One region of the Kocuria sp. HSID16901 genome, then DNA from elsewhere that is predicted to be linked to it. Evidence: predicted binding sites of a transcription regulator. Region 1 holds the regulator's gene; the other holds the start of a gene.
The links. The regulator HrcA, encoded in region 1, represses chaperone genes, less so after heat shock. The targets are predictions, from matches to a motif close to TTNGCACTCGNNNNNNNCGAGTGCNAA.

Region 1 (7,133 bases):
CAGGAGGTATTTGGGCTGGAAGACGGCGCCGAAGTCACGACCGAAGCGAACCCAGACTCCGTAGAACTAGAGGATCTCCAAGCCCTCAAAGAGGCAGGTTTCACTCGTGTCTCTTTCGGAATGCAATCTGCCGTTCCGAGGATCTTGAGTATCTTGGACCGAACTCACGAACCATCGAATGTTCCAAAGGTCGTGGAATGGGCCAAACAGGTCGGCCTCGAGGTCTCGGTGGATCTGATATCCGGGGCGCCGGGCGAAACGCTGGAGGAGTGGCGTACATCCGTAGAAGCGGCCATTAGCTACCGTCCGGATCATATTTCTGCCTATTCGCTCATCGTGGAGCCAGGAACCAAGTTGGCATCGCAAATCGCTCGGGGTGTCTATTCTGAGGTCGACGACGACCAGCAGGCCGACATGTATCTCCTCGCGGACGAGCTCCTGCACACGGCAGGATACGAATGGTATGAGGTGTCTAACTGGTCACGGACGGACTCGACGAGGTCCCGGCACAATCTGGCCTATTGGAAGAACCAGGATTGGTGGGGGATCGGCCCAGGAGCGCACTCTCACGTCAATGGCGTGCGGTGGTGGAATATCAAACATCCCCTTCCGTACGCGCAGCGGGTCCGCCAAGGAGACTCGCCGGCGATAGCGAGGGAGATCCTCGATGCCGATACTCGCTACATGGAGACGATCATGCTCGCGGTGCGGATTCGCGAGGGGCTGGAAACTCATAAGGTCCGACCCGAAGGCCGAGACCAGACGCACTGGTTGGCGCAGCAAGGACTCCTCGAGCGGGAGGCTTTGGAGAGAGGCGTAATCAGGCTGACGCGTCAGGGCAGGCTCTTGGGCGACGCCGTTGTCCGGGATCTTCTCGTCTGATGGCGTCCTAGCCTGGGCCGCTAATCAGCCGTGGAGACGGCTCAGCGGGAGCGGCGTCGGGAAACCCAATCGAGGGCCCGAGTGTTCCACCGATATTGGTACGGGTTGCCGCGATTCACGTGAATTCCGGCGATGAGTGCGGAAACGGCAAGGTAAACCCAGACGATGGCTGCAATGAGCCCGAAGAGCCAGCCGATTCCGGGTACCACGGACAATGCCACGCACACCACGATGACGATCGACGGAACGAGAGTGAAGTTCAGTGCTTCGCGAGCTTCTTGGGCCGTAAATCGGCCACGAGCGCGAAGGGTCGCATAGATGATGGCCGACGGAACGCACCCGACGACCCCGCCGAAATGAGCCATGGTGGCCATCGAACGGTCGTCTTTAACGCTCAAGGGCTGCGGCGTCGCCGATACTCCCTCGAACGGTGGTTTCTGCTTGGTGCTCGTGGTCGTCAAAAACTCGCCTTTTCTGCCGAACCTGTCGTTCATTGCGTCACACAATACTTGTACCGATGATACCGGTGTTGAGGATGCTCCGGTACATGCTCATCGACACCATTCCATGTCCATCATCAACTTGCCAGCAACCAACGCCCGCTAAGTCACGAGGCGCTTGCCGGTGGCTCGGTCAGGAAATCGATAATGTGTTCTACCGGTCCGAGAATACCCGGATCGAGGTCTGAGTATGTGTTGACACTCGATAGTATCTTCTTCCAGGCGATCGCGCGTTGTGCGGGCGTGGAATGTGGCCAACCAATTCGCTGGAGAATCCCGGTTTTCCAATCTTCGCCACGGGGCACGGTCGGCCATACATCGAGTCCGACGGTTGCGGGTTTCACGGACTCCCAGACGTCTACGTACGGGTGCCCCACGAAGAGCACATTGCTGCGGGCGCCAGGCAGGCGCATTGCTTCTTCCGCAAGTTTGGACTCTTTGCTTCCGGGGACAAGGTGGTCCGCGAGGACGCCGAGCCGTCGTTGAGAGTTCGGTTGAAATTCGCGGATGTAATCGGCGACGTGGTCCAGTCCATGAAGGGGCTCGACCACAATGCCTTCGATGCGGAGGTCTTCACCCCAGACCTTCTCGATGAGTTCCGCGTCGTGGAGACCCTCGACGACCATGCGAGAGGCGCGCGCCGTTCGAGCCTTCGCTCCGTGAACGGCAACCGACCCCGAACGGGTTCGTTGAGGAGCGTTCTTCGTGGGAGCCTGAGGCACGGTGAGTTTGACGGGTTCTCCCTCATAAAGAAATCCATAGCCCATAGGAAATTCTCGGACGGCGCCATGTCGGTCTTCGAGGCCGACCACGCGTTCACCGCCGATGGCTCGCAACGTGACGGCCGCACCAACCCATCCGCTCTGGACTTCTTCGATGACCATGCCGCGACGTACCTCAAGGATCTGAGGCTCGACCGGACGATGACTGATGCGGCCATCGCTGATGTCCTGGGGACCCCATCCGTATCGATCCATCGGTGCTCCTCACGGCTGTCTTATGACGTTGGCCTCGTGGCCAGTGGACAATATATCGCGGCCGCTCGCCGAGAGCTGATCGTGCCTCGTATATTTTCCGTGATCGGTTCTCGAGCGTAGACTTAGCAGACGGACTGGCCAAGTGCCAGACCTGGCCGGCACATCCATGGTTGAAGCATCGAGGAGGGGACGCACCCGTGAATCAGCCGCGACGTCTCGAAGTTCTCAGCGCCATTGTTGAGGACTACGTGCATTCTCGTGAGCCGGTGGGTTCCAAAGCTCTCGTGGAACGGCATAACTTGGGTGTGTCGAGCGCGACGGTGCGTAACGACATGGCTGCGCTGGAAGAAGCGGGAATGGTCACCGCGCCCCATGCAAGCGCAGGCCGTATCCCTACGGATAAGGGATACCGCGCCTTCGTCGACCAAATTTCTTCCATCAAGCCTCTCTCTGCCGCTGAGCGACGAGCCATCGCGAGTTTCCTCGATTCGACCGATGAAGTCGATCGAATGATGGAGAAGTCAGTGCGGTTATTGTCGCAATTGACGCGTCAGGTCGCATTGGTCCAATACCCCACGAAGACGGGTGCGAAAGTCCGCCACCTCGAGTTCGTGACCATGGCCCCTCGAATAGTTTTGGTCGTTCTGATTACCCATAGGGGAGGAGTCAGCCAACGCGCCGTCGAAGTGCCTGACGACGTGCCCGAAGAATTCGTCGTTCGGTTGAGGGCTAAGTTCCTCGACAAGGTGTTGGATCGCTCCGTCGGTGACCTCGAACAGCCCTTGGTATCCGCGGTAGCGGAATCCGATCCGCTGTATCGTGAAACTTCGAGCCTGCTGGCGGCCACCGTCGCCATCCTGGGCCGCGGAGAACAAGAAGAACGACTCGTGATGGCTGGAACGTCCTACCTCGCGGAATCGACCGAAGACTTTACTCGAAGCATCGCCCCCATTCTCGACGTCTTGGAGGAGCAAGTGGTGATGTTGAGATTGTTATCGGAAATCGACAACGATGCCCGTGGGGTCTCGGTGCGAATTGGCCACGAGAATGCGGAGACCCCACTCTCCGATGCCTCGGTCGTGGCAACGGGCTACGGGCCCGACCTCGCATCGAAGCTCGGAGTCGTGGGACCCACACGCATGGATTATCCAGGCACCATGTCCGCCGTGAGGGCCGTGGCTCGATATCTCTCCCGAATTTTGCACGAGTAAAAACCCAGCAGCTTTACATCGTAGAAACGTGGAATCCACGCGGCATCTGGCCGCAGATTAAGGAACTTCAGTGAGCGATCATTACCAGACTCTCGGCGTTTCCAGAGACGCTAGCCCGGAAGAAATCAAGAAGGCCTACCGCAAGAAAGCACGGACCCTTCACCCGGACGTGAACCCCTCGCCTGAAGCGGCAGAGGAGTTCAAGCGCGTGTCACACGCCAATGATGTCCTCTCGGACCCGGAGAAACGCCGGATCTATGACGCGACCGGAAACGAAAACGGTACGAACACCGGTTTCGGTGGAGGGTTCCCGGGATCTGGTGGAGGTTTCGGTTTTTCCGATATTTTCGAGACTTTTTTCCAAGGCGCAGGTTCGCCTCGCGGCCCAGAAAGCAGGGTCCGTCAGGGCCAAGATGCCTTGATCAACGTTCGCGTATCTCTCCAGGATGCGGTCTTCGGCACCGAAAAGGAAATCACCGTGGACACTGCGGTGACGTGTTCGGTGTGCGCCGGCCACGGGACGGAAAAGGGAACCGAACCCGAAACCTGTACCGTATGCCACGGTCAGGGTCACATCCAGCGCCAGGTTCAGTCGATCCTGGGCAATGTCGTGACGACCGCAGAGTGCCCCAGCTGTAGGGGATTTGGCACCGTTATTAAGCATCCCTGCCAGGAGTGCTACGGCGAAGGACGCGTGCGCCAGCGCAAGCCCCTCACGCTCAAGATTCCGGCGGGCGTTTCCACAGGAACGCGTATCCGCTTGAGTGGCCAAGGCGAGGCCGGTACCGGTGGTGGCCCGAACGGGGACCTGTATGTCGAGATTCGTGTTGCTCCAGATGAAACCTTCACCCGTGAAGGCGATGACTTGCATGCCCGCATGACGGTCCCCATGACCGCCGCTGCTTTGGGCACGACCATTTCCCTGAATACCTTCGACGGACCTCAAGATGTGAGCGTCAAGGCAGGAACCCAAACGGGGCAGACTACAACCTTGCGTGATCTCGGTGTGAGCAAGCTTCGAGGTTCAGGGCGAGGAAACATCGTCGTACATTTCGAGGTAGAAACCCCGACCAAACTCAGCGAAGAGGAGCGGGATCTGCTCCGTCGTCTGGCGGAACTGCGTGGTGAAGAATCGCCGGTCGGTGAAACCGTCCAGAATTCCGGTCACGGATTCTTCTCGCGACTTCGCGACAAATTTCAAGACTAGGCGCATCACATGACACGCCCGGTTTTCTACGTTGACCCTGGTGACCTTGAAGGTCGCGCCCTCGGAGACTCCATGTCGTTGGGTGGCTCCGAGGGGCACCACGCCAAGAACGTCAAGAGGATCACGACGAATGAGTCGATCGACCTGGTCGACGGCCGCGGACATCGCGCCGTTTGCACCGTGACATCTGTGGAAGCGGATGGATTGAGGCTGACGCTTGCTTCGGAGGTGAACTCGGACCCCGCGTCGGGCATCGTCCTCGTGCAGGCTTTGGCCAAGGGCGACCGCGATCTGATGGCTGTCGAGATGGCGACCGAACTGGGTGCGTCGGCCATCGTGCCGTGGCAGGCAGAGCGGAGCATCGTCCGATGGAAGGGAGACCGGGCAGCTAAAGCCCATGCCAAGTGGGTCAAGACGGTGGAAGCGGCGGCCAAACAGGCGCGCCGCTCCTTAGTCCCCAGGGTCGAACCATTGCACAGCACGCGTCAGCTGACGAATATTCTGGGGCCGGGCGACTCGATGTTCATTCTTCATGAAGAGGCACAGGTCGCTCTAACAACCGTTACGGCCCGAGAGAACGATGACTCGGGAACTGTGTTCCTCGTGGTCGGGCCAGAGGGTGGCATTGGAGCGGACGAAGCGTCCATGCTCGAGGCCGCTGGCGGCCAATGCGTTCGACTCGGATCGGAAATTCTGCGGAGCTCGACCGCTGGCGCCGCAGCGATGTCGGTACTCCATGCGATCCGAGGTTCCTGGGATTAGACGCGCTATCGGCCTTTGACGGTGAACGTGTGGTCGTCAGTGATGCTGATGTCGTGACCCTTGACCGCGAAACTGGGATCCCTGAGGTCTTCGGTCCGGATATACATGCGAATGGTGTATTTCCCTGTGGGGAGTGACTTGCTGAACTGAATTTCCTGAAGCCCATCGTCCTGTTCGGAGAGATTCTCCTCGCCGGATGCCACCACGTCGTCGTTGGTTTTGATATCCCAATACACCTTGGACGCAATATTCGAAGCCACCATCTTGACGCTGAAGGTCGACGTGGTCTGTTCGTCTTGACTGGGATCAATGATCCACAGGGGAGCGGCTGCAGCCTTGTCTCGGGTCATCGGGCTTCCCAGCGTTTGCCCCCCAAAGGTGAACCCCCGTCGTCCGTCGACCAGAATGACCACCTTAGTATCGGGGCCCGCTTTGCCGATTCCGGCGACGGCGGCGGCAGCCGTTGCTGTATAGATCAACTGTTGGATGGCCATCCGAGCCTCGGTAGGCGTCGCCGTCATATTGAACATGTCGGGGGAGACGTCAACGGTCAGCGTTCCCGTCGCCGACATAGACGACCCAACGCGACTCGCGGGCTTCCACGCGGAGTGATAGTCGCCGTCTCGCGGATGAGTTTTTGACAGCATGGCAATGGTCGTGGACACGATGTCGCCGCTGGGCGCCGCATCCTCTGCCTGATAATTGCTGTATTCACGGAAGAGATACGAAGAATTCGACGTCTGGCCCACCCAATACAAGGGGACTTTCAAATCGCTGGGCGACGGCGCGGATGTCGGTTGTTGTGACTCTTGGGATTGGCTGGCCTTATTCGCGGCGTCGAGAACGCCGCATCCACTCAGGGAAGTGGCGATTGCGATCAGGATGACGACGGCCCCTGCCGTTGATCGCCGGCCTCGTCTCGCCATTGCTATCCCTCTCCACCTGAAACCGTCCGATCACGGATCTTTCAATTCTTCCCCGCACAGTCTACGTGGGCTTTCGTGCTCGTCGATCCCGAGGAGTCGGGAATTGGATGGAGACCAACAGATACTCGCGGTAGTCTGGAAAGAAGAGATGGGCTCGAGAAGTCTCGGATCCATATTTCGCACAGGAGAGGTTTTCCCACATTTGACCACCGCATCTACGCCGGGGCTATCGCGACCGTTATCCGTGTCTCGGACTTATTCATTCAAGAGCCGCGAGTCCATGGTTCAGGTTTTAGGCCCCCAGGATTCGTCCATCTTGGTGATTGAACGTGCGTTTTCGGACGTATCCTTTGGGCTCAAAGGCCTGGGTGTCTCGGTTTCCGGACCATCGGCGCAGGTAGATCTTGTAATCCGCTTGTTGGAAGAACTCGAGGTGCTCGCCGGACAAGACGTTCGCATCACAGCGGAAGTTGTCAAACGGCTGGTGGACCTCCTGGTGAAAAATATGGCCACGGCGAGCCCCACCATGTCGCAAAATATTTTGTCTTCCCGGGGACGAAAGATCCGCCCCAAAACTGTCAACCAGTCAGCCTACGTGGACGCTATTGACAGCAATACGGTGACCTTCGGCATCGGTCCCGCAGGAACGGGCAAAACATATCTGGCAA
Region 2 (7,133 bases), on a different contig from region 1:
CTCGATCGCCGACTCGGCCTTGGGAATCCAGGTCTGGCAATAGGGCACGTCCCGGTTGTCTTCGACCGAGCTGAAGAAGCACCCTGGTTCGCGGAGGAACACCAAATCCCAGTTGCGTTCCTCAGCTTGGGTCTCCATCGCCGTCATCCACTGTTCGGTATGGCTATTTCCGACGGCGACCACGCGCTTAGAAGGATGGTCGTTCTTCACCACGTGGTAACAGGCGTCTCCGTCCATACCGTGAAGATCTCTGTCGAAGTCGTCCTCTTCGGAGCATTCCTCACCCATTCCATTGGACTGGGCCCAGTCTTCACTGCGCTTAATGGCGGTGGGGAGAAGACCGGGGTCTTTGTCGCCCTTGTAGGTGTACTCCGGATCGAGGATTTCGGCGCCCGGGTTGTTCTTATCCGCGTTAGCTTCAATCTTCTGAGTCACGTAGGCGATGCGACCCTGCCACGCGATCACCGTTCCCGCGCCCAACATGACGCAGGCAGCGACGACGACCAAAGCCCGCCACCTCTTGGCTTCGGCCCACTTCCACTTTCGGACCGGAGTATCCACGAAGCGGGTCAAGAGGAACGCGAGAAGAATCGACACGGCCAAAATCGCGAAACCAGAGAACAAACCAGCCTTGTCCTGATCGGTCTCAGACAGGAAGAAGACGAGGAGCGGCCAGTGCACCAGGTAGAGACCATAGGAATTCGACCCCAACCACACGAGGGGCTTCCACTTAAGGATGCGATCGGCACCCCAGCGAGTGGTCGATTCACCGCAGATGATGATGAACGCCGCAGCGAGGGTGGGCCACAAGGCAATGTACCCGGGGAACTGCCCCTGAACGTCCAGAAGGGCTCCACACAGCAAGATCGCGAGAAGTCCGATCCAAGTGAGGATGGCGCCAACGACCTTCGGAACCTTGATCCAGGGCAGAACAATGGCGATCAAAGAACCCAACGCAAATTCCCAGAGCCGGCCAAAGGTATTGAAGTACGCGGCGGTCTGGTTGGTCTCGGTGTAGTAGACCGAGAAGGCGAAGGAGCCCAGGAACACCAGCCCGAAGATCACGGCCAACGTCACTCGGGCTTTGGAGCGGAACTTGACGACTAGGAAACTCCCCAGCGCGAAGAGCAGCGGCCACATGAGGAAGATCTGGCCTTGAATAGACAGCGACCAGAAGTGGCGGAAAGGAGAGGCCGCCCCGGAGTCGGCGGCGTAGTAGTCCACCGCGTTGAAAATCGAGAACCAGTTCTCGTAGTAGAAGATGACCGAGAACGCCTCGTGCATGATCGACGACCACTGCCCTGGCGACAGCAGGAATCTCGTGGCCACGAGGCAGGCCGCAACGATGATGGCCACCAAAGGCATGATGCGCTTAAAGACGTGCACCCAGTACGTGCTCAACTGTTTCCAGTTGATGCTGATTCCCCGCTCGATCTTGCCCGTGAAGGACAGCGTCATGAGGAACGCGGAAATCATCAGAAAGACGTCCACACCGCCGGATACCCGGCCGAACCAGATGTGGTAGATCGCCACCAGGAGGACTGCGAAGGCACGCAACCCCTGAATTTCTGGGCGGAATGCTCGTTTGCGCCGAGGCTGAACCTCGGGCGGCGCGGAGTCTTTCGACGAACCTACTGGCGCCCCATCACCTTGAGATAGTGTCATGCAACTTCCTGTTTGTTCCCCGGGCAATACGCCTCGAGGAGCTTGCAACGTTGGTAAGGTCAACGCACCGACCTCACGGATGAGTTGATGCGTCACCTTCGGTGAAACGGCCGTAGGCATTCCGCCCGGGCCAAGAACTCCGCTATATGTTATTCGCCTTGCGGTGAATTTCTGAACTTTTGGGCGAGCCCAACGTGCGGATCGCCTACTCCCTAACCACCCCACGATTCATCGCGGACACCAGTCAAACCGTCCCATAACGGTGCCATGTCGGGCCACGCCGGTCGATAGGGCGCACGTTTCACACGACCAGGAGGTGACCATAATAACTTTCATAAGCAATATATTTTGGGATTGCCGAACCCGTCGGACGTGTCCCCGTCACCTAGTCCTGGTCGTTCCTCCAGAGTAATCGATACAACCGCTCAACTGAGGACCCACAGCCCCCGCACGACTCGTTGCATCGCAAGAAAACGTCCCCGCCACCTCGCGGTGACGGGGACGTTCCGATGCCGAAAAGTCGACGGTTACTCGTCGTCCTCTGCGGGCTTGTCGACCACGAGGGTCTCCGTGGTCAGCACCATGGCGGCGATGGAGGCCGCGTTTTCAAGGGCCGAACGGGTGACCTTGACGGGATCAATGACGCCGGCCTTGATCAGGTTCTCGTATTCACCGGTGACGGCGTTAAAGCCATGACCCGGTTCGAGATCCTGTACGCGGGAGGCGACGACGTAGCCGTCCTGCCCTGCGTTCTCGGCGATCCAACGCAACGGCTGAACCAGAGAGCGGCGCACGATGTCGACGGCGGTGCGGGCGTCCTCGGTTTTGAGGCCAAGATCGCCTTCCAGCGCCTTGCCTGCATGGACGAGTGCCGACCCACCACCGGAGACGATGCCCTCTTCCAGCGCGGCGCGCGTGGAGGAGACGGCGTCTTCGATGCGGTGCTTGCGCTCCTTGGCTTCGACCTCGGTGGCCGCGCCAACCTTGATCACCGACACACCGCCGGCCAGCTTGGCCAAACGTTCCTTGAGCTTTTCGCGGTCCCATTCGGAATCCACACGCTCAATCTCGGAACGGAGCTGAGCAACACGGTCGGCAACGGCCTCGGAGGAACCTGCACCGTCGACGACGGTGGTGTTGTCCTTGGTCACCGTGACCCGACGCGCCGAGCCCAGCTGCTCCAGGGTCACCGAATCGAGCGAAATACCAAGCTCGCTGGTGATGACCTCACCGCCAGTCAGGATCGCCAGGTCCTGCATGATCGCCTTGCGACGATCACCGAAACCGGGAGCCTTGAGAGCCACGACGTTGAGATTGCCGCGCAACTTGTTGACGACGAGGGTGGACAGGGCCTCACCCTCAACATCCTCGGCGATGATCGTGAGCGGCTTTTTGGCCTGTACGACCTTCTCCAACAGCGGCATGAGGTCGGCGATGGCCGAAATCTTGCCCTGGTAGAGCAAGATCGCGGAGTCCTCGAGGACCGCTTCCTGACGCTCGGCATCGGTCACGAAGGACGGGGACAAGTACCCCTTGTCGAATTGCATACCTTCGGTGACGGACAGCTCAATTTCGGTCGAGGAACCGTCCTCGATCGTGATCACGCCGTCCTTGCCAACCTTCTCAAAGGCCTGAGCCAGAAGCTCGCCGATCTGCGGGGACTGAGCGGAGATCGCCGCAACGTGCGCGACCTCTGCGCCCTCAACCTCGCGTGCATTCTCACGCAGGCGTTCCGAAACCGCCTTGACGGCAGCCTCGATGCCCACGCGGATTTCGCTCGGTGCGGCACCGGCAGCCACGTTACGCAGACCTTCGTTGACGAAAGCCTGAGCCAAAACCGTGGCCGTCGTCGTACCGTCGCCGGCGACATCGTTGGTCTTGGTGGCGACTTCCTTGGCCAACTGCGCGCCGAGGTTCTCGTACGGATCGTCGAGCTCAACTTCGCGAGCGATGGTCACGCCGTCGTTGGTGATAGTGGGAGCGCCCCACTGCTTGTCGAGGACCACGTTGCGACCGCGCGGGCCCAACGTGACCTTGACCGTGTTGGCGAGCTTGTCCACGCCGGCCATGAGGGCCTTGCGGGCAGCATCGTTAAATTCCAACTGCTTTGCCATGAATTACATGACTCCTTACGGATCTACTGGACGATGCGAACGCGTCGAAATTTACTTCTCGACAATGGCCAGCACGTCGCGCGCGGACAGCACGAGGAATTCCTGACCCGAGTACTTAACCTCGGTTCCGCCGTACTTCGAGTAGATGACGACGTCGCCTTCCTGGACGTCGACGGGAACGCGGTTGCCCTTGTCGTCAACGCGGCCGGGGCCCACGGCCACGACCTTGCCCTCCTGGGGCTTTTCCTTGGCGGTATCCGGAATCACGAGGCCGGATGCGGTGGTCTGCTCTGCCTCGACGGGCTGAACGACAATGCGGTCTTCGAGGGGCTTGATGGAGACGGACATAGTGACCTTCTTCCTTGGATGGATCAATACAATGGCGTGAGCCGTGTGGGGCGTGCCAACCGTCGTCGCGGTGCCGATTGAGCGCCAGGCCCAGTTAGCACCCTAAGTCCCAGAGTGCTAGACACGACTCTATTCCCGGCCTTAGCACAGGGTCAAGGCGAGTGCTAAGTTTCGCGGATAGCGTGGTGGTAACCCGTTTGATCCCGCCTCGTCTGGTTACAGTGGGCGCGTGCCCGAACTCTTCTCCTCCGCCGAACTCGCAATGCTCGAGACACTCGAGTACCGAGACTCAGAAGTTCTCCAGCTCTCCGCCTCGCTGAGAGATCAAGGATTGGAACCCGACCGCGTCTCTGCCGTGCTGACCCAAGCCAAATTGCGCCGAGACGCCACCGCCAAGTGGGGCCCCGAAGCCTCTACCTCCCTCTTTACGCGCACCGGACTCGAACAAGCCACGCGTCGAGGCGTAGCCGACCGCCACGCTCTCCGTTTCGCCAATGCCGGGATCGACACCGTGGCGGACCTAGGGTGCGGCTTGGGCGCGGATTCGGCCGCGTTGCTTCGCGCGGGGGTGGCGGTGGTATCCGTCGACATCGACCCACACACCGCGACCGCCGCCCGTCACAATCTCTCGGCTTTCCCCCTCTCCGAGGTTCGCGAGGCGGACGTCATGTCCCTCGACCCCTCACACCTTAAGACGTCCGACGGGCGGCCCGTCCAGGGGCTCTGGCTGGACCCGGCCCGTCGAGAGACCTCAGGAGGGACGACCTCGCGCCTCTTCGATCCCGAGGCATTCTCGCCGCCGTTTTCTGCCATCACCGCATGGGCGGAGCGAGGCATGCCGATGGGCGTCAAGATGGGCCCGGGCATGGACCACGCCGCTATCCCCGATAACGCCGAAGCGGAATGGGTCAGTTGCGGGGGCGACGTCGTCGAACTCGTTTTGTGGTTCAACGCTCTCGCCCGTCCGGGAGTCCGAAAGGCCGCGACGATCCTGAGCTCAGACCCGCTCTCCCCCACGGTGCTCGCCTCACTGGAATCTGACGAAGATTTTGACGCTGCCGACACGCAGCCCATCGGGCCCACGGCGCAGTACCTCTACGAGCCGGACGGTGCCGCGATCCGCGCGGGACTTGTGAATCAGCTCGTGGCGGCGACCCGAGGACACCTCCTCGACCCTCGAATCGCGTATGTGACATCGGATCACCGCGTGGACGTGCCCTGGGCTACCGGGTGGGAAATCGAGGAGGTTCTGCCCATGAAGGTCAAACAACTCAAGAAATGGGTCCGCGAACGCGGCATCACCCGCTTGACCATCAAAAAGCGCGGCGTCGACATCGTGCCCGAATCTCTTCGATCTCAGCTGCTAGCTGGCATCAAAAAGTCCGCCAGGGGCAAATCAGCGACCCTGATTCTGACCCGGTGGGATTCGCCCGACGGAGAGCGACGCGCAGTATTTTCTGTGCGTCGCATCGAGTAGCCCATCCGGAGAATTGTCGTTCCGACGGTCGAAAAATATCTCGCGTGTCGCGCCCTCGAGAAGGCCTCGTGCCCTCACACTTCCCCCGCTAAGATGAATTGACTCTAGCCGCAAGGACGTTCATGATCCCCTTTTCCACATCTCAGCAGTCGAGCCTCGGCATCGAATGGGAGATTGCCCTCGCCGATCGAGAATCGGGTGATCTCGTTTCCGCGGCCGACGAATTGTTGGCGGCCGTCAAGGCTCAACATGGCGAGTTTGTCGAGCCCGAAGGCCTCGCTCCTCAGGTGACCGGGGAATTTCTGGCGAATACTGTTGAGGCCGTAACCGGCGTCTGCACCACGGTGGCCGAAGCCACGCAGCAACTTGAACGGCTCGCGGGCGCACTTCAGGAATGTGCGGACCCCCTAGGCATCGATCTCTATTCGGCGGGCACACATCCGTTTACTCGATGGAGCGACCAGCCCGTCAATTCCAAGGACCGCTATCAAAAGGTTCTGGATCGGACGCAATACTGGGGCCGCCAGATGCTCATTTATGGCGTGCATGTTCACGTCGGTCTCGATTCACGGGATAAGGCACTTCCCGTGGTCCGGCGCCTCGTTCGGTACTACCCGCATCTTCTCGCGCTCACGGCGAGCTCACCCTATTGGGAAGGCGTGGACACCGGATATGCGTCTCAACGAGCGATGATTTTCCAACAGCTTCCGGCTAGCGGCATTCCGTATCAATTCGCGTCGTGGTCGGAGTACTCAGACTATATCGACGGATTAATTGCCGCTGACACGATCGCGGAGGAATCCGAAAATCGCTGGGATATTCGACCGGTGGCTCGATTCGGGACCGTCGAAATGCGCGTGTGCGATGGTTTGGCCACCATCGACGAAATTGGGGCCGTAGCCGCGCTGACCCAGTGCATCGTCGAAGAGGCCTCTCGTGCCGTAGACGACGGTCAGACCGTTGAGTCGCTCCCCCATTGGTTTGCCCAAGAAAATAAGTGGCGCGCCGCTCGATACGGGCTGGATGCCGACGTCATTACGGCGGCCAGCGGGTCCGTCCGCCCCGTCCGGGTCGAGCTCGAAGAACTCGTCGAACGACTTGCGCCCATCGCCCAGGACCTCGGATGCGCATCGGAACTCGCCTACATCTCCACGATCTTGGCTCAGGGACCCGGATATGTTCGGCAACGTCGCGTTTTTGAGGAATCGGGCGGGAGCCTGCGCGACGTCGTCACATCGACCATTAGCGCGACCCGAACCGGCCGCCTCTAGAACGAACCCAGGAGGCTTTCCCCTCCACGGAACGGGCGGAATCTAGGCTGAGGCCACGGACACGGTGGTCACGGGAAGCGACGGATCCACGGCGAAATCGAGTCCCGTCGGCTCCACCCCGCCCATGACCAATCGAGCGCCCAATGCCGCGACCATCGCTCCGTTATCGGTGCACAAGGACAACTTCGGGACGACGAGCCGAATTCCATGGTCGGCGCATCGCTGCTCTGTCAGCGCCCGCAGGCGGGAATTGGCCGC

Region 2: the regulator HrcA is predicted to act here: its motif matches at 4,269-4,295, upstream of groES (co-chaperone GroES).

What each region holds. Positions count from the first base shown of each region.
Region 1 is NZ_RBLM01000002.1:433,150-440,282, reverse strand. It holds gene hemW (radical SAM family heme chaperone HemW) at 1-882, shown strand, start outside; gene D8M21_RS04195 (DUF4870 domain-containing protein) at 924-1,343, opposite strand; gene D8M21_RS04190 (DUF3097 family protein) at 1,490-2,359, opposite strand; gene hrcA (heat-inducible transcriptional repressor HrcA) at 2,557-3,570, shown strand; gene dnaJ (molecular chaperone DnaJ) at 3,641-4,777, shown strand; gene D8M21_RS04175 (16S rRNA (uracil(1498)-N(3))-methyltransferase) at 4,787-5,539, shown strand; gene D8M21_RS04170 (GerMN domain-containing protein) at 5,545-6,465, opposite strand; gene D8M21_RS04165 (PhoH family protein) at 6,746-7,133, shown strand, end outside.
Region 2 is NZ_RBLM01000001.1:343,164-350,296, reverse strand. It holds gene D8M21_RS01695 (acyltransferase family protein) at 1-1,665, opposite strand, end outside; gene groL (chaperonin GroEL) at 2,193-3,779, opposite strand; gene groES (co-chaperone GroES) at 3,831-4,127, opposite strand; gene D8M21_RS01680 (class I SAM-dependent methyltransferase) at 4,357-5,604, shown strand; gene D8M21_RS01675 (glutamate--cysteine ligase) at 5,727-6,875, shown strand; gene tsaD (tRNA (adenosine(37)-N6)-threonylcarbamoyltransferase complex transferase subunit TsaD) at 6,918-7,133, opposite strand, start outside.